Arenibacter algicola: one gene and its partners. The protein of the gene in region 2 interacts with the protein of the main gene of each other region in a pairwise test. Links are inferred from orthologs where the notes say so. Each region holds a gene or a part of one and is shown on either strand. Other genes may lie near its edges.

Region 1 (6,595 bases), 1.1 Mb from region 2 along the record:
GAAAATTTTGATAATGTGGTAGCCTATATGGTGAAAAATTTGGACACCATGTCCCTTTTCGCGGGAACCCATAACGAGATAAGTAGCTACCGGTTGATGGAACAAATGGAGGCCAGTAATATTGAACACAACGACCCTAGAATTTGGTTTGGACAACTATATGGAATGAGTGACCATATATCCTTCAATCTAGCGAAAGAAGGATATAATGTAGCCAAATACCTGCCTTTTGGACCGGTGAAGGACGTAATGCCCTATTTAATACGACGGGCGGAGGAAAATACCTCGGTAGCGGGCCAAACCAGCCGGGAACTCACCTTATTGAAAAAAGAACGGAAGCGAAGAAAAATCTAAAAAGCAACACTTTCTATGACGGCCTTTTCGGAACAGTTTTTCACTTTCAAGATCGCCGATTTATCCTTCACCATACCCTCAATATAATAAGTTTTGCAAGGTTTGGTCTTGGTTTCACTCATACCAAAATCTACATCACCATTGTATAAAAAACCGTTTATATCGGTACTGTCCAAATCCTTTTGTTGGATTAATTGAACAATGGCGTCCGAATAGGAAATTTGCTTGGACCTGATATCCTTTAAGGTCCTACAATTTGGGAAATAGCAGAATTCGGTACCGGTTTCCTGCGATTTTTTCTTTAGAAAAATCGTCAAAAAAACCAAGCCAATAGATAATCCAAAAATAAAGAAGCCCAAACGCTTTAAAAATGCCATAAATTAAAAAATAAGAAAATTAATATCGCTGTATGAGAGGTCGAACCACTCTCCAACAGATTTATTGGTCAGGATACCATGGTATAGATATAGACCATTGCGCAGGCCCTTATCAAATCGCAATGCATTTTCAAAACCACCATCTTCCCCAATCTTTAGCAAATAAGGAGTAAAAATATTACTAATGGAAATAGAAGCTGTTTTTGGATATCTCGAAGGAATATTGGGTACTCCGTAATGCAAAACGCCATTCTTAACTTTTATAGGTTTGTCATGGGTTGTTACCTCACTGGATTCAAAACACCCTCCCATATCGATACTCACGTCGATAATTACTGCCCCTTTCTTCATTTGCTCCATCATAGTAGTACTTACTACAACAGGTGACCGATCTTTGCCCCGGGTAGCGCCAATGGCCACATCGCAACGCTTTAATGCCTTCAATAAATTTTTAGGTTGAATGGTAGAGGTATAAACAGTCTGTCTTAAATTGGTCTGGATACTCCGTAATTTAGTAATGGAATTGTCAAAAACCTTTACATTGGCACCCAGCCCTATGGCCGATCTGGCAGCAAATTCACCTACAGTGCCCGCTCCTATAATCACAACCTCCACTGGTGGGACACCACTAATGTTTCCAAACATAAGGCCATTACCTTTGTTGGTGGCAGCCATAATTTCAGAAGCGATCAATACCGAAGATATCCCCGCTATTTCACTCAATGAGCGTACCGCCGGATATTTACCATCATCATCCCTAATATATTCAAATGCAATTGCAGTAATCCTTTTTTTGGCCAGTTCCTCAAAATACTTTTTACTTTGGGTCTTGATCTGCAGGGCTGAAATGATGGTCGATTGTGGGTTGATCAACTGGATCTCCTGTAAGGTAGCAGGCTCAACCTTTAGAATTATTGGACAGGCAAAAACTTTCTTGGTATCCCTAGTTATTTCGCCCCCGGCATTGGTATAATCCACATCGGAATAATTGGCACCATCTCCAGCTCCGGATTCAATTAGAATCCTGTGCCCATTGGCCGTAATTGCATTTACGGCGTCAGGGGTAAGACAAATTCTCTTTTCCTGGTATTGGTTTTCCTTTGGAATCCCAATAAAAAGCTCTCCTTTTTGTCTTAGGATTTCCAAAGTTTCTTCTTGGGGCAGTAATTGCTGCTTGCTAAACGGTGAGGAATGTTGGCTCATATGCTGTAAATCTGTCAGATAAATTCCGATATGTATCGAAACTATCCAAAATCAAAATTACGATAATTTTTCTTTTGCCATTTCGTCTTTTTGAAGTCGCTCTTTTTCTTTAAGTTCTTTTTCCTTGTATGCCTTTAATTCCCGGTCCATTGCCTCCAAATCGATGCCAAGAACATGTTTATCGAACAGCTTTAAGCGAATAAAATAAACAAATGGTATTACCACTATCATAATTGGCAACAACCAAAATATTTCTACCTCATCTATAAACCGATCTTCATAAATTAAAGAAACAACCTGAAAGACGTACATGGCTATCGGAATCAACAACACGTGATACCACCAATGTTTACAGGTAAAGAACCATAATACCAAGAGCACCAAGGGCACAAATTTGGCCATAAACAGCCACATAACGGTAATTATACTTAACTGATATTTACTTTCATAAGTATAAAAATAAAGGTCCAATGTACTTCCGGAAGGGAAGAACTTGTAAGAATAAAATATTAAGGGCGTCAAGGCAATGATTACCGCTACAATACTTCCAATTAGAAGACTTCTCGACTTCTTTGTTTTGTTGCTTTGGTCGACTTTGCGGAACGTTTTGAACATATTGGTCAAGTGGGTAATTGTTTTACTCTAATTATAACAAAAAAAATGGGCTTCTAGTATACAGAAGCCCATCTAAATATGAAAAGAATGCCTTAACCGTTCTTAGGCACTTTTACCTTTAAAATATCTATACCGTTCGCCGGCACCTTAATTTTTAATATGTCGATATTTTGTTCGTATAATGAATCGTCTTCTGCAGTGCTGTTAGGGGTACAGGAAAAACTCAATAATGAAATACATGCCGCAAGTGCAAAGCCTAGTAGGGAAGTTTTTTTAATCTTCATGGTTTTTAAATTTTAGGTTCGATAAAGGGTTTAATTTAAAAACAAAAATAGAAAAATATTTTACCCATCCCGCCGAACATCGATTAATTCATGTATTTTGTCTAAAAAAATTGTCAGTTGAAAAAATTTCATTTAACATATTCCGTATTCCTATAATAGAAATCATAAAGCAATTAAAGTTATAAAATTGATAGTTGCCTAGTTTTTTCATCCAGAATTTCAATCTTAATGTTAGTTGCTGTCTGCGGAAGTAAACCTTCAATTTTTTCCGGCCATTCCATAAATATCCATGCATCGGCACTCAGATACTCTTCCAACCCAAGATCCCAAGCCTCCGATTCGTCATTTAAACGGTAGAAATCAAAATGATACCCCAACAGCTCCCCATTCTCCCTATGATATTCGTTTACGATACCAAAAGTGGGACTGCTAGTAGATCCCGCACCATTCAATTCTTTCACCAAGGCTTTGATCAACGTAGTCTTACCGGCCCCCATTTCCCCATAAAAGCAGAGCGTTTTTGAAGGAAACTTGGTAATCAATTGTTGGGCAACATCAGATATTTGGGAAATGTTATAGGAAATTGTCATTTTAAAATATTAAAATTTGCGCAAGATAAATCCTATTCCCCATTTATTAAAATAGAAGTTTTATTTGCGTCATTGAAACTACGATCACCTTGGTTCCAAAACTACAAAGGGAATTATCATTTCTTCCATAGACACCCCTCCGTGCTGATAGGTATTCCTATAATAACTCACATAGTGGTTGTAATTGTTGGGATAGGCAAAGAACAGATCGTTTTTAGCAAATATGTACGAACTGCTAACGTTTATATTGGGCAAAAATATTTTCTTTGGATCTTTTGCTTCCAATACATCCTTTTCTTCATAGGTTAGGCTCCGACCTGTTTTGTACCGGAGATTAAGACTCGTTTCCTTATCACCGATTACCTTGGAAGGCTGCTTAACATTAATAGTGCCGTGGTCCGTAGTAACAATCAACTTTAATCCCAACCCTTGTGCCTGTTGAATAATTTCCAGTAAGGGGGAGTTCTTAAACCAACTCTGCGTTAGGGAACGGTAGGCCTTATCATTAGCGGCCAACTCCTTAACAACATCCATTTCCGTTTTGGAATGCGAGAGCATGTCCACAAAGTTGTAAACTATCACCGTAAGGTCATTGTCCTTTTGGGATCTAAAATTTTGGGAAAGGTGCTTCCCTTGTTTTAAGCTGCTAATTTTATGGTATTCCCACTTCAGTTCCAGCCCCAATCGTTTTAACTGTGCTTCTAGGAACTCCGCTTCAAAAAGATTCTTGCCCCCTTCCTCTGTATCATTTCTCCACCATTGCGGATATTTTTTCTCCATATCCAATGGCGTAAGTCCCGAGAAAACTGCATTCCTTGCATATTGGGTAGCCGTAGGCAAAATACTGAAATAGGGCAGTTCCTTACGTTTTCTATAGAAAGAATTTAAAGTATCTTCAAAAGCCATCCACTGATCATATCTCAAATTGTCTATGACCACCAATAATGTTTTGTTGTCCTTCAATTCCGGTTTAACCAATTGCCCAAAGAGGGTGTGGGACATAATGGGACCATCTTTATCGGTAAACCAACTTTCGTAATTTTTTTCGACAAATTTTCCGAACTGTTGATTCGCCTCCGTTTTTTGGGACTCCAATATTTCGAACATTCCTGAATCTTCAATTTCCTCCAATCTCAATTCCCACGAAATAAGTTTTTTATATAGTTCCGCCCATTCCTCATAACTGTTTACCATAGCCAATTCCATGGCAATTTTCCGAAATTCCTGCTGATAGTTGGCGGTGGTCTTTTCCGAGACCAAGCGGGAATGGTCCAAGTTCTTTTTTAGGGACAAAAGAATTTGATTGGGATTTACCGGTTTAATTAAATAATCCGCTATTTTGGAACCAATTGCCTCCTCCATAATCAATTCCTCCTCACTTTTGGTTATCATAACCACAGGAAGCGAATTATTGATCACCTTTATTTCATTCAATGTTTCCAAGCCGGAAATGCCGGGCATGTTTTCATCCAAAAAAACAATATCTACATGTGTTTCCTTTAATTCATCCAAAGCCTCCCGACCACTTAGACATGTAATAACTTTATAATTCTTGCCCTCTAAAAATAAGATGTGCGGTTTTAATAAATCTATTTCATCATCTACCCAAAGTATTGTTATCTTGTTCATTTAGTCCTTATATTTGCCTGCGTAAAGAATTCTGGTTTTGATAAAATCAAATAAGCTCAAAATTTTCAATGATCCAATTTACGGATTTATCGGAATACCCAATGCACTAATCTTTAATCTAATTGCTGAACCCTATTTTCAGCGCTTAAGGAGAATCTCCCAAATGGGGCTATCCTATCTAGTTTATCCAGGTGCCCACCATACCCGTTTCCACCATGCTTTGGGAAGCATGCACCTAATGCAACAGGCCATTCAAGTCCTGCGTTTTAAGTCGGTAGAAATTACAACAGAAGAGGAGGAAGGACTCCTTTGTGCCATATTATTACATGATATTGGACACGGCCCTTTTTCGCATGCCATGGAGCACAGTATTGTGGAGGGGGTAAATCATGAACATATATCCTTATTGTTCATGGAAGCCCTCAATCACAAATACAAAGGAAAATTAAGCACGGCCATTGACATCTTTAAAGGGCAATATCCTAAGAAATTTTTAAACCAATTGGTCTCCAGCCAACTCGATATGGACAGGATGGATTATTTAAAAAGGGATAGTTTTTACACTGGCGTTGCGGAAGGCAATATTAATTCCGAAAGGCTACTTACCATGTTGAATGTTCTAAATGGCGAGTTGGTGATAGAGGAGAAGGGGATATATTCGGTTGAAAAATTCCTAATGGCAAGACGCTTTATGTATTGGCAGGTTTATTTGCACAAAACCGGATTGGTAGCAGAACAGCTTTTGATAAAAATATTACAAAGGGCCAAGGAATTGTTGGCAAAAGGGGAAAATGTTCAATTTAATGGCGCCCTCAAGTTCTTTATGGAAAACAAAATTCCGAAAGAGGAATTTTCCCAGGATAAGTTGGAATTGTTTGCCCAATTGGATGATGTAGATATTTTGTGGGCCATTAAAAGTTGGCAGGATCATGACGATTTTGTATTGTCAAAACTCTGTAAAATGATCATTAATCGCAGGCTTTTACATGTAAAACTGAAGAACAAGCCTATTAATGAAGATAAACTGAACAGGCATTTTTTAAGTTTTAAAAACGAGCATCAATTAACGGATGAGGAAACGGCCTATTTTGTGTTTTCAGGGGAGATTAAAAACCAGGCGTATAACTCCAAAAGTCAGAATATAAACATTCTACGTAGTAATGGCAGAATTACGGATGTAGCCAAGGCCTCCGATCAACAATATTTGAAAACGCTTTCAAAGACGGTTACCAAATATTATATGTGCTATCCTAAAGTTTCCGTTTAACTATTTTTCTTACTTTTGTCCCCATGATATTTACAGCAAGTCAAATCGCGGGTATTTTGGAAGGGGATGTAGAGGGCAATCCAGAGATAGCTGTACATAAATTGGCGAAGATAGAAGAAGGTGAAAAAGGAGCACTTACGTTTCTGGCCAACCCAAAATACACTTCGTTCATTTATACTACAAAAGCATCTGTAACCATTGTAAATAGAGACTTTGTTCCAGATCATCATTTAGAAACCACCTTGATAAAAGTGGATGATGCCTACAAGTCCTTTT
Region 2 (6,475 bases):
AAAAAGTATCGGATTCTTGGTAGTGAACAGGCCTCCGCTTTGCTTCGCCTTTTCTATAACTTCCCGTACATCTTTTACACCACTGCTAATGGCACTAAGGGTATAAAAAGGGCGGCCACTTTCTTGGGCAATAATATTGGCCAAAGTGGTTTTCCCAGTACCTGGAGGCCCCCAAAGTATCAGTGATGGCAGGATTCCTTTTTTTATTTGATGGGTCAATGATCCATTTTCTCCCACCAAATGATTTTGGCTTATATAATCCTCCAAGGTTTTGGGGCGTACCCTTTCTGCTAACGGCTCGTTCATAGAACAAAAATAAGACATTTATGGGGATGACAATTTATCCGAAAATGGATTCTTGGCCAGACTATTGAATTAAATTTTGTATTTCTATTGAATTCGAAAAGGGCAGAAAAATGGCATCGAATAAGTCCCCCCTCTTGAGAGGGGAGCTGAATATGGCTTTATGTATTTTGTGATTGATAAATGGGGTTGATTTTGTAAGGTCTTGGTACTGGTTATTTTTTGTTTTCACAACGTTCTAACTAAGTGCCAATGTCCATTGGTTTTAAAAAGGTTGAAATACTGCCTCAAATAAGTTCCCCATTTGAGAGGGGCTAGGGGTGTGTAAAAAAACACAGACAAATGCAAAAGAGAAAGATTATACCTTATAATCCAAACCTTAAAGAGTTGGCAAGGCAGCTTAGGAACAATTCCACCAAGGCCGAAATTATCCTTTGGCAAAAACTCAAGGGGAAACAGATGTATGGGTATGATTTTCATCGCCAAAAACCAATAGATAATTATATAATAGACTTTTTTTGTCATGAATTGATGCTCGGCATTTAGGTGGATGGCTATTCCCATCAAATTATAGAAGTCTTCAATAAAGATGTAAAGAAAGAAGCGGTTATTAATATGTTAGGTATCCATATACTTAGATTTTCCGACGAGCAAGTGTTAAAAGATACCGACAATGTGATAAGGACTATAGAATGGTATATTGCCAATTTCGAGGAACACACCCCCGACCCCTCTCAAGAGGGGAGCTAAAAGTAGCTTTATGTATTTTGTGATGGATAAATGGGGCTGATTTTGTAAGGTCTTGGTATTGGTTATTTGGTGTTTTTACAAAGTTCTAGTTAAATGCCATTGTCCATTGATTTTAATTAAGTTGAAAAGTGGCATCAAATAAGTTTCCCTTTTGAGAGGGGAGCTGAATGTGGCTTTATGTATTTTGTGATGGATAAATGGGGCTGGTTTTGTAAGGTCTTGGTATTGGTTATTTGGTGTTTTTACAAGGTTCTAGTTAAATGCCATTGTCCATTGGTTTTAAAAAGGTTGATATATTGCCTCAAATAAGTTCCCCTCTTGAGAGGGGCTAGGGGTGTGTAAAAAAACAAAGACAAATGCAAAAGAGAAAGGTTATACCTTATAATCCAAACCTTAAAGAGTTGGCAAGGCAGCTTAGGAACAATTCCACCAAGGCCGAAATTATCCTTTGGCAAAAACTTAAGGGGAAACAGATGTATGGGTATGATTTTCATCGCCAAAAACCAGTAGATAATTATATAATAGACTTTTTTTGTCATGAATTGATGCTGGGCATTGAGGTGGATGGCTATTCCCATCAAATTATAGAAGTCTTCAATAAAGATGTAAAGAAAGAAGGGGTTATGAATATGTTAGGTCTCCATATATTTAGATTTTCCGACGGACAAGTATTAAAAGATACCGACAATGTGATAAGGACTATAGAATGGTATATTGCCAATTTCGAGGAACACACCCCCGACCCCTCTCAAGAGGGGAGCTGAATGTGGCTTTATGTATTTTGTGATGGATAAATGGGGTTGATGTTGTAAGGTCTTGGTACTGGTTATTTTTTGTTTTCACAACCTTCTAACTAAGTGCCAATGTCCATTGATTTTAATTAAGTTGAAAAGTGGCATCAAATAAGTTTCCCTTTTGAGAGGGGAGCTGAATGTGGCTTTATGTATTTTGTGATGGATAAATGGGGCTGATTTTGTAAGGTCTTGGTATTGGTTATTTGGTGTTTTTACAAAGTTCTAGTTAAATGCCATTGTCCATTGATTTTAAAAAGGTTGAAATATTGCATCAAATAAGTTCCCCTCTTGAGAGGGGCTAGGGGTGTGTAAAAAAACAAAGACAAATGCACAAGAGAAAGATTATATCTTATACTCCAAACCTTAAAGAGTTGGCAAGGCAGCTTAGGAACAATTCCACCAAGGCCGAAATTATCCTTTGGCAAAAACTTAAGGGGAAACAGATGTATGGGTATGATTTTCATCGCCAAAAACCAGTAGATAATTATATAATAGACTTTTTTTGTCATGAATTGATGCTGGGCATTGAGGTGGATGGCTATTCCCATCAAATTATAGAAGTCTTCAATAAAGATGTAAAGAAAGAAGGGGTTATGAATATGTTAGGTCTCCATATATTTAGATTTTCCGACGGACAAGTATTAAAAGATACCGACAATGTGATAAGGACTATAGAATGGTATATTGCCAATTTCGAGGAACACACCCCCGACCCCTCTCAAGAGGGGAGCTGAATGTGGCTTTATGTATTTTGTGATGGATAAATGGGGTTGATGTTGTAAGGTCTTGGTACTGGTTATTTTTTGTTTTTACAATGTTCTAGTTAAATGCCAATGTCCATTGATTTTATAAAGGTTGAAATACTGCCTCAAATAAGTTCCCCTCTTGAGAGGGGAGCTAAAAGTAACTTTATGTTTTTAAGGAGGATTAGTAGGTCTATTGAATTAAGTTTTATATTTCGGATATGACAGAGAGTAATTATTTCAAATTTTCCAATTCAGTAATCGTATTTCCAATGTTGGCGGTGCTCTCTATCTGGACCGTATATTGGTTTGAAATTAGGTTTCAGGTGAATTTTAACGATTATGGAGTTTATCCAAGGACCTTAAAAGGACTTAGAGGCATCTTCCTTAGTCCGTTCATACATTCGTCCGTAGATCATCTCTATAACAATACCATTCCAATTGCCATTCTCACGGCATCCCTCGCTTATTTCTACAGGAATATAGCCATTAAAGTATTGCTTTGGGGAATTCTGTTGTCGGGGATTATAACCTGGCTAATTGGAAGGCCATCCTATCATATAGGCGCCAGTGGTTTGATTTATGTATTGGTGAGTTTTATTTTTTTTAAAGGAATAATATCCAAACATTACCGTTTGGTTGCCCTGTCCTTGATGGTGGTTTTTATCTACGGGAGTTTGTTGTGGTATATTTTTCCGGTTGAGGACGGTATTTCTTGGGAGGGCCATTTAGGCGGATTTGTTACTGGACTGTTTCTGGCATTTGCCATGAAGGTCCCTCTGCCCATATTGAAAAAATATGACTGGGAAAAGGAGGATTATAATGAGGAAGACGATGAATTCCTAAAACATTTTGATGAACACGGGAATTTTATTGAGAGCAAGCCTCCTGTCCAAGAAGAGGATGACATTATCATTAAATATCATTTCAAAAAAGATTCGGGAGAAGGGAAAGAAGATCATTAGACAAAGCAGAGAATTTCCGTCCAAGAAAGAAATTGAACATTTTTAAAGTTCAGATTTTTTCAAATCTGGAATAACTAGAAAGCTTTTGACACGGTTGGTTATTTCTACAATTCCTGTCGCTGCCTTACTGCTTCATAAAGGAAAACTCCACAAGCCACCGAAACATTTAGCGAACCAATTTCACCCAATAGGGGAAGCTTCGCCATATGGTCCGCCGCCTTTAGAATGGATGGGGAGATACCTACATCTTCAGATCCCATGATAATAGCGCAAGGTTCCTTAAAGGAAACCTCATATATGGTGTTTTCCGTTTTTTCGGTTGCGGCAATAACCTTTATTCCAGAAGCCTGCAAATAGAATACGGCATCCTTTATGTGGTCTATCTTGGCAATAGGTACACGAAAGGCGGCTCCTGCAGAGGTTTTAATAGTATCTGCAGTAACCGGGGCAGCTCCTTTTTTCTGAATTATGATTCCGTCTACTCCGGTACATTCGGCCGTTCTTATGATGGCTCCAAAGTTGCGCACATCCGAAAGTTGGTCCAATAGTAGGAAAAGGGGAGTTGTCCTGGTCTCCAATGTTTTTTCAACCAATTCTTCAACGGTCAGAAAGGTAATAGGCGATATGTTGGCCACTACGCCCTGATGGTTACTTTTTGTAAGTCTGTTTAATTTTTCAATGGGTACATAGGAAGAGCTAATGCCGTTTTTGCGGATCAGCGTCTCCATATCTTTGGACAGGTCGCCTTTAAGGCCTTTTTGTATAAAAACCTTGTCTATGGGTTCATTGGATTTTATGGCTTCAATTACGGCTCTGATGCCATAAATCTGTTCTGTATTCTTCATGGGGTAAAGGTAAATAAAAAACCACCCGATTACGGGTGGTTTATAGTAATTATTTGGACTTAAAGAGTTAAGGCAAATCGTTAATTTTAGCCGTGCTCTTATAACCGGAATATTCCCAAATTTCACCTGGAATATCCGAAAATTCAGCCTTAAAAGAAATGCTGTCTACAACATCACCACTTGGTGTTGTAGCACCTCCTTTTACAATTACACCGTCAGTAATGGTTACTGTTACATCGTAATAAAGTTCCTCTAAATCAGTACCGCCAAATGTCAATGCACCAAGATTTAAAGGCACTTTTGCTTTTAAACCCCAACTGTGCTCTTGATCATCCAACCACATAAACTCAGTACCATTAGCCGAGGTGTTATAAATACTGATAGTATTTGTACCAGCTGGATCACCGTCATATAGCATATCTACAACCCATGTTCCAGTTATTTCACTAATAAGGATATCGTTCTCATCAGGCACTGATTCAACTTGATCACAAGATACAAATGAAGCTATCAAAGCAAAACTTAGAAACAAGTAGCTTAGTTTGTTTAATATTATATTATATTTCATTTTCTTCAAGTTTTTAATTAAAATAAATATCAGTTTGGGTAAAGACTGTTTTAAATGTATAGCCAAAATCCCACTCTACTGTAAGTACAAGGGTTTTAGTAACCGGATCTACCGTTAAACTAGTGAAAGTATTTGATCCACCAAATGTATTAGTAGCAACCGGCCCTTCACTAGTGAAATCATTTGTTGCAATATTATTGGCTTTTAGAACCATGCCTGGTGTGGCATAAGCTACACCAATGGCTCTTCCATATTCGTACCAACCACCTTGTGCATCAGAAATAGCATATCTATCATCTCCCAAGTCCCTAATAATGAACGGACCATTATCTTGGTAACCGGCGGGAGAACTTCCATTTCGTGAAACAGAAGCTGTATACATCCCAGCTATACTGGTTATAAGATCACCATTGCATTCAGGGTATAAAACTGTCCTAAATTCAGTGGCAGGGATCTCGTCGGTATTAAAGGCGCTATAGGAGACCTGATAAACATCAGGACCATCAACTACTGAAGAAGCTCCAAAATATTTCCCGCTTACTTTGGTTTCTAAATCAATTTCTACTCCTCCGGCGGAAGCTACGGCTCCTGGATCTGAGTAGGAGCTTGCGTCACAATCCAAAGTAACATCACCCCCTTCCAAGGTAATCGTAGGTAGGTAGGTAACTGCTGAAACGTCGGATGAACCTGGTGCATCTACACTAGGGTCACAACTTGTTAACATCAATCCTAGGATTGAAAACGTACATAATATTAATTTATATTTTTTCATCTTTTTATTTTTTTAATTATCCCAAAATATGGCATCTGTAAGTTGTCTTTGTGGCAATGCATTTGGATTTAAACTTCTTTCAGATTCAGGGTATAACCATGCGGAAGGAAATGTTCCACTTGGTAAAACAGATAATGGAGGAGTTTGGAAAATTCCATCCGTAAAAATCCTACTGGCAGGCCTATCAAATCTTCTAGTTTCAATCCATCCCTCATCCTCTTGGGTTCCATTTAAAGATATCCATTTTTGTATACCAATCAGATCAAGTTTGTCGTCTAAAGTAGTTGCTCCGGCAAAATTTAATGAGCTTATATATGTAGCAGCGTCAGCAACTTCCATGTAGTCAAAGTTCAATTCAATAGCGGTGGAGAATGCTGTTTCGGCATCATCGCTTGTATTATATCGTACATCGGCCTCCGCTCTTAAAAACCAAACTTCCCATGGGCTCATTAAGATAGCAGGATTTGTTGAGGAATAAGCATATTCAGAAGCCATACTATAATCAGACGCTGGTGCCGTGAAAGGCTCGTCATCTATGGTTCCCTGATCTATCCCGCGCAAGTTTCCTGCAAATGTCCCAGTAGTGGCCTTGGTATATAATACCTCAGCTCTAGGATCGTTAAGTGATTCAAGTAGGTTTAACGAAGCATTACTAGCAAAGTAAAACATTCCTACACCAAATTCTGCTCTAGCAAACATTGGGTTTTGATCACCAGTATTTCCAGAAAAGGGAAT
Region 3 (6,463 bases), on a different replicon or contig from region 2:
GTCGCGACCTGACCAAAATGGCAGAAGAAAACAAATTGGATCCCGTAGTGGGCCGTGAAAAGGAAATTGAAAGGGTTTCCCAAATTCTTAGCAGAAGAAAAAAGAACAATCCTCTGCTGATAGGAGAGCCCGGTGTTGGTAAAAGTGCCATTGCCGAAGGCCTAGCCCTGAGGATAATCAACAAGAAAGTTTCCAGAATCCTTTACAATAAAAGGGTAGTGACTCTGGATTTGGCTTCTTTGGTAGCCGGTACCAAATACCGTGGCCAGTTTGAAGAGCGAATGAAGGCGGTTATGAACGAACTGGAAAAAAACGACGATGTTATCCTGTTCATAGATGAGATCCACACTATAGTTGGGGCCGGTGGCGCCACAGGCAGTTTGGATGCTTCCAATATGTTTAAGCCAGCACTGGCCAGAGGTGAAATTCAATGTATAGGAGCCACTACTTTGGACGAGTACAGACAATATATAGAAAAAGATGGCGCTCTGGAAAGACGGTTTCAAAAGGTAATCGTAGAGCCTACCACTGTAACCGAGACCATTGAGATCTTAAAAAATATCAAAGGCAAATACGAGGATCACCATAACGTTATATACACCGATGAGGCCATAATTGCCTGTGTAAAACTTACCAACAGGTATATGACGGACAGATATTTACCGGACAAGGCCATTGATGCCCTGGACGAGGCAGGTTCTCGAGTTCATATCGTTAATATGGATGTTCCAAAACAAATTTTGGAACTGGAAAAACAGTTGGAAGACGTTCGTGAACTAAAAAATACGGTCGTTAAAAAACAGAAATACGAGGAAGCCGCCAAACTAAGGGACGATGAAAAACGAATAGAGAAAGATTTGGCCATTGCCCAAGAACGATGGGAGGAAGACAGTAAGCTCCACAAAGAAACAGTTACTGAAGACAATGTTGCGGACGTGGTCTCCATGATGAGCGGTATTCCCGTAAACAGGATTGCACAAACAGAAAGCAACAAACTGGCCGAATTGCCAAAACTGATCAAGAGCAATGTAATTGGTCAGGACGAAGCAGTTGCCAAAGTTGCCAAAGCAATCCAACGTAACCGGGCCGGTCTAAAAGATCCGAACAAACCTATTGGTTCCTTCATCTTTTTAGGGCAGACAGGGGTAGGTAAAACACAACTTGCCAAAATACTGGCCAAGGAGTTATTCGATTCAGAGGACGCCTTGATCAGAGTGGATATGAGTGAATATATGGAGAAATTTGCCATATCAAGACTTGTTGGTGCACCTCCAGGATATGTCGGATACGAAGAAGGCGGACAGTTGACCGAAAAGGTACGCCGTAAGCCCTATTCCGTTATTCTGTTGGACGAAATTGAAAAGGCACATCCAGATGTATTCAATATGCTTCTACAAGTGCTGGATGATGGTTATTTAACGGATAGTCTTGGTAGAAAGATCGATTTCAGAAATACGATCATCATAATGACCTCCAACATTGGAGCAAGACAGTTAAAGGATTTTGGCCAAGGAGTTGGTTTTGGAACTTCCGCAAAAAAGGCACAGGCAGACACCCATCAAAAAAGTGTTATCGAAAACGCCCTAAAGAAGGCCTTTGCTCCGGAATTCTTAAACAGAATAGACGACGTTGTTGTATTTAACGCTCTGGAACGTGAAGATATCCACAGGATAATCGATATTGAGCTGAAGAAACTATACCTCAGGATCAAGGATATTGGATATGATTTGCAGCTAACAGATAAGGCCAAGGATTATATTGCCGAAAAAGGCTTTGACAAACAATACGGTGCCAGGCCACTTAAAAGAGCAATTCAAAAATATATTGAGGATGCTCTGGCGGAAGAAATCGTAAATTCCAAATTGGAGGAAGGCGATACTATTCATATGGATCTTGACGAGGCCAAGGAAGAGCTCACCATTAAGATCAAAAAAGCAGAAAAGTCGTCCAAAACCTAAATTGGATATCTATAATTAACACAAAAAAGGAGTAGCAAAACGCTACTCCTTTTTTTATTTATTCCCCCAGGTTTGTAAGAAATAAAACACAGTAAGCCCATTTCCTCTCCACATAAACGATTAAAGTGTCTTTAATCTAATAATTTTTATAATAGTTGTACTTAATTCTACATTCGCTGCAGACACACTATATAAAATACGGAGAATGAAAGTCGGACGACCCAAGAAGACTATTATCGTACGAGAATATCAACTGGACATTGGAAAAGTACAGGTATTTGACGATTACATGGTTTCTATTTTTGATGAAGGAAGCACCATAACCAAAGAAAGAGTATTTCAAATAATTGGTATTATGGAAATTCATTTCAGAAATAAAAACTTCGGTTACATAAGTTTAAGAAAGAACTCGTATGCCATAGATCCAATGGTATACAATCAAATTAGGGAAATAGAGAATATTAAGGCTTTTGCAGTAGTTTCAATTAAAGAAATAGACATGCACAATTTTAATATCGAGAGACTATTTTACAAGAAACCTATGAAATTCTTCATTGATCAGGACAATGCCCTAATGTGGGTAAAAAGACGTGTAAGAATATCCAACGCAGAATAGCATAATAAAGGTATGGTATTGTCATATTTGGCAAAAACATACCTTCTATTGCTCACTTTCACCAGTGGCAGCATCAGGTTCAGAAACTTGAAAAAGATCCAAATACGCCTTGCCAATATTATCCAATATCCCACTGGCTATCAAGGCCTGAAAGCCACATTTCTCTACCGCAATATCTGCGGCTTTCCCATGGATGTATACCCCAAAAATAGCAGCATTTAATGCAGAATAACCCTGAGCGATCAAGCCCGTGATTATCCCTGTTAACACATCCCCGCTCCCCCCAGTGGCCATGCCTGGATTTCCCGTGGTGTTAACATAGCCCATATCCCTATAAACAGTAATGGTATTTGCCCCTTTTATAACTAAAATGCAATCGTATTTTTCAGAGAACTCCTTTGCTTTTTTCAACTTGTCAAAATCATCCGCCCATTTCCCAATTATACGCTCCAACTCCTTTGGGTGCGGAGTTAATACGGTTTGCGGAGGCACTACTTTGAACAAGTCCTGATTTTTGGAAAGTATGTTCAATCCGTCGGCGTCTATGACCAATGGCAGTTTATTCCCCTTGAGAAAATCAGAAAAAGCCTTAACTGTAGTTGCGGTTGTTCCCATTCCAACACCAATACCGATCACGCTGGGCAGCATATCAAAATCTATTTTGGAAATTTCCACTTCTTCATTATCCGTGAGTACCATGGCTTCCGGCAATGCCGTCTGCAATGGCAAATACCCACACTTTGGGACATAGGCCGTAACCAATCCGCTTCCTGCCAACATACTTCCTTTTGCAGCCAAAACAACGGCCCCGATCTTCCCATAACTTCCACCAACTATTAAGGAATGGCCGTAGCTGCCCTTATGCGAATACTTCTCCCGGGGAATGTACATGGACCGGACTTCGTTCTTCCCTATCAACTCATAATGTGATTTTAACTTAAACAAGAACTCTTGGTCCAAGCCAATATCCAGAACCTCCCAATGATCCACATATTTACCCGTTTCAGGAAGAAAAAAAACAAGTTTTGGCACTTGAAAAGTAAGCACGTAATTGGCTTTTATTACCCCCTCTGTATTGGGCAGACCAGCTTCCATAAAAAGTCCGGAAGGCATATCTATTGACAGAACAAAGGCTTTTGAGTTGTTAAGGTGCTGCATAAGCCCAATCACCCATTCATCAGGAACCCTGTTCAAGCCTATCCCAAAAATTGCATCCACAATAATATCATCTTTTCCAATATCGGGCAATTCCGATTCTTCATTTAAAAAATTGGGCCAGACACCTTTCTCTTTTAAACGATCCAGATTTATTAAAAAATCCTTGGACCTGTGTTCGCTATAGTTAACAACAAATACCTCGATATTATAATCATGATCCTGCAAATGTCTGGCAAGTACCAGCCCATCCCCGCCATTGTTGCCTATACCACAGAACAAATGAATTTTGGCCTGGGCACCCTGCATTCTAGAATGCATCCAATTAAAAATCCGAATTGCGGCCCGCTCCATAAGCTGTTCACTAGTAATCTGCTGCTTATCTATTGTGAATTTGTCAGCTTCGTATATCTGTTTGGCATTAAAAATCTTCATTCAATAAGATTATTTAGTAAAAATTGATGATTTAGTAAAAATCCGTCAAAACATTTGATTGGGTAATCAAAAATACTACATTTGGTTCTTTATTCTTATGATGACTTTTAACAATACGGACAATAATCTTCTTAATACACCATTTATAAATGGTTGCATTGCCATTACCGTTATCAGCACCACTACCCCATTGGGGTAAGCTACTACATATACGTCTGTTACACAATTTTATCAAAATTCAATTTTTCTTATTTAATACCTTTGAACCATGAAAGTTCTAAAATTCGGTGGTACTTCAGTGGCCAACGCCAATAATATAAGTTTAGTAAAAAATATAATTGCAGACCTTGGGTCCAACAAAAGCATTGTAGTAGTTTCCGCTCTTGGCGGAATTACAGATCTTCTTTTAAAGACGGCAGCTCTAGCTTCCGCACAGGATCAAACCTACAAAAACATCCTAAAGGAAATAGAGGACAGACACCTTATTACCATTAAGGAACTAATCCCTATTCATTCCCAAAGTAAGGTGCTAAGTAAAGTAAAGAGTGAGCTTAACACCTTGGAAACACTTTTGGAAGGGGCATATTTAATTGGGGAAATTACACCGAAACTATCGGACAAAATTGTTAGTTATGGAGAGTTGCTGTCTTCCTATATAATAAGCGAATATTTTATTGTTGAAGGAATAGATACCGTTCATGCCGATAGCAGACAGCTTATAAAAACAAACTCCAATTTTGGAAAAGCAGCCGTTAACTTTGATCTGACGAACAAAAATATTACCGACTACGTCAACAACTGTAATAAATCCGTAATTATTATGGGAGGCTTTATTGCTTCTGCCGTAAATGGAGATTCCACTACCTTGGGCCGTGGAGGATCGGACTATACTGCTGCCATTGTTGCAAACGCCATAAATGCGGAAGTTCTGGAAATATGGACAGACGTAAGCGGCATGTATACTGCCAACCCTAAAATAGTAAAGCAGGCCATGGCCATTCCTCATATTTCTTATGAGGAAGCAATGGAACTATCCCATTTTGGTGCGAAGGTTCTTTATCCGCCTACGATACAACCGGTATTGACCAAAGGAATTTCCATAGTTATCAAAAACACCTTTGATCCAAATTCTCCTGGCACTTTGATTACCAAGAATAAAAATGGACAAGGAAAAACTGTACGGGGAATAAGCCATGTGGAAAATATTGCCCTAGTGTCCCTTGAAGGTCCAGGAATGGTAGGAATTACAGGGATTTCCAAGCGCTTTTTCGAAGTACTTTCAACTGCTGGCATCAGTGTTGTTATGATTACCCAGGCATCGTCCGAACATTCTATCTGTATAGGAATAGACAATCAGGATGCGGACCATGCGGTTCAAGTTATCAATGATGCATTTGACATAGAAATTTCACTCGGAAAAATAAAACCGGTAGTTGCAGAGAAAGATTTGGCCATCATTGCCCTGGTCGGAGACAACATGAAAAGTCATCAAGGTCTTAGCGGAAAAATGTTCAGCACCCTAGGTAAGAACAACGTTAATATCCGTGCTATAGCCCAAGGAGCTTCTGAACGTAACATATCTGCCGTAATCCTCAAAGAGGATGTAAAAAAGGCACTCAATACCTTACATGAGGAATTTTTTGAGGAAAATATAAAACAGCTGAATCTGTTCGTCATGGGAGTCGGTAATGTTGGGGCCAAGTTCTTGAACCAAATACAATCACAAAAAAAGTATTTAAAGGAGAAACTAAAACTTAATATCAGGGTTATTGGGATGTCCAATTCCAGAACTATGATATTCGATGAAGACGGCATTGCCCTTAAGAACTGGGAAGAATTGCTAAACAAGGGAGAAAAGACCAATCTAGACCTATTCTTCCAAAAGGTAAAAAAACTGAATTACCGAAATAGCATCTTTGTAGACAATACCGCCAGTCAGAAGGTTTCGGAAACTTACAATTCATATTTAAGGAATAGTATTTCCGTTGTTACCTGCAATAAAATAGCCTGTTCATCTGCCTATGACAATTATCAGGAGTTAAAAGATCTGGCCAGACAGTACAACGCTCCCTTTCTTTTTGAAACAAATGTTGGTGCAGGCCTACCCATTATAGACACTTTAAAGCACCTAGTAGCTTCGGGCGACAAAATATTAAAAATTCAAGCTGTACTTTCAGGTAGTCTAAATTTTGTATTCAACAATTTTAATGACAGTACCACTTTCCACGATGTAGTAAAACAAGCTCAAGTGGAAGGATATACAGAGCCCGACCCCAAAATAGATTTGAGCGGGGTGGAT

Evidence for each region.
Region 1: the proteins of rlmB (region 2) and tsaE interact in binary tests that used the Escherichia coli proteins (3 or more experiments, as listed by UniProt). The link is inferred for Arenibacter algicola from one-to-one orthologs.
Region 3: the proteins of rlmB (region 2) and U735_RS0106190 interact in binary tests that used the Escherichia coli proteins (3 or more experiments, as listed by UniProt). The link is inferred for Arenibacter algicola from one-to-one orthologs.

What each region holds. Positions count from the first base shown.
Region 1 is NZ_JPOO01000003.1:544,842-551,436, forward strand. Bases 1,719-4,687 are described here. They hold tsaE (tRNA (adenosine(37)-N6)-threonylcarbamoyltransferase complex ATPase subunit type 1 TsaE), read right to left. Parts: upstream 3,424-4,687; coding sequence 3,013-3,423; downstream 1,719-3,012. Other genes in these bases: U735_RS0112540 (alanine dehydrogenase), read right to left, coding at 1,719-1,934; U735_RS0112545 (hypothetical protein), read right to left, coding at 1,992-2,549; U735_RS0112550 (hypothetical protein), read right to left, coding at 2,642-2,833; porX (T9SS response regulator signal transducer PorX), read right to left, coding at 3,508-4,687. In the rest of the region: U735_RS0112530 (proline dehydrogenase family protein), read left to right, coding at 1-354; U735_RS0112535 (DUF4258 domain-containing protein), read right to left, coding at 351-731; more of U735_RS0112540, read right to left, coding at 735-1,718; more of porX, read right to left, coding at 4,688-5,052; U735_RS0112565 (HD domain-containing protein), read left to right, coding at 5,090-6,319; lpxD (UDP-3-O-(3-hydroxymyristoyl)glucosamine N-acyltransferase), read left to right, coding at 6,343-6,595. UniProt on the Escherichia coli protein: Required for the formation of a threonylcarbamoyl group on adenosine at position 37 (t(6)A37) in tRNAs that read codons beginning with adenine.
Region 2 is NZ_JPOO01000003.1:1,685,550-1,692,024, reverse strand. Bases 2,531-5,379 are described here. They hold rlmB (23S rRNA (guanosine(2251)-2'-O)-methyltransferase RlmB), read right to left. Parts: upstream 4,401-5,379; coding sequence 3,660-4,400; downstream 2,531-3,659. Other genes in these bases: U735_RS0117800 (hypothetical protein), read right to left, coding at 4,982-5,379; U735_RS0117805 (lipid-binding protein), read right to left, coding at 4,468-4,968; U735_RS0117815 (rhomboid family intramembrane serine protease), read left to right, coding at 2,812-3,555; U735_RS0117820 (endonuclease domain-containing protein), read left to right, coding at 2,531-2,581. In the rest of the region: U735_RS0117835 (replication-associated recombination protein A), read right to left, coding at 1-306; U735_RS0117825 (endonuclease domain-containing protein), read left to right, coding at 1,410-1,817; more of U735_RS0117820, read left to right, coding at 2,174-2,530; more of U735_RS0117800, read right to left, coding at 5,380-5,692; U735_RS0117795 (SusD/RagB family nutrient-binding outer membrane lipoprotein), read right to left, coding at 5,753-6,475. UniProt on the Escherichia coli protein: Specifically methylates the ribose of guanosine 2251 in 23S rRNA.
Region 3 is NZ_JPOO01000001.1:1,405,160-1,411,622, reverse strand. The notes cover bases 1,893-4,729. They hold U735_RS0106190 (bifunctional ADP-dependent NAD(P)H-hydrate dehydratase/NAD(P)H-hydrate epimerase), read right to left. Parts: upstream 4,165-4,729; coding sequence 2,620-4,164; downstream 1,893-2,619. Other genes in these bases: thrA (bifunctional aspartate kinase/homoserine dehydrogenase I), read left to right, coding at 4,433-4,729; U735_RS25505 (hypothetical protein), read left to right, coding at 4,223-4,363; U735_RS0106195 (hypothetical protein), read left to right, coding at 2,164-2,574; U735_RS0106200 (ATP-dependent Clp protease ATP-binding subunit), read left to right, coding at 1,893-1,958. Outside these bases: more of U735_RS0106200, read left to right, coding at 1-1,892; more of thrA, read left to right, coding at 4,730-6,463. UniProt on the Escherichia coli protein: Bifunctional enzyme that catalyzes the epimerization of the S- and R-forms of NAD(P)HX and the dehydration of the S-form of NAD(P)HX at the expense of ADP, which is converted to AMP.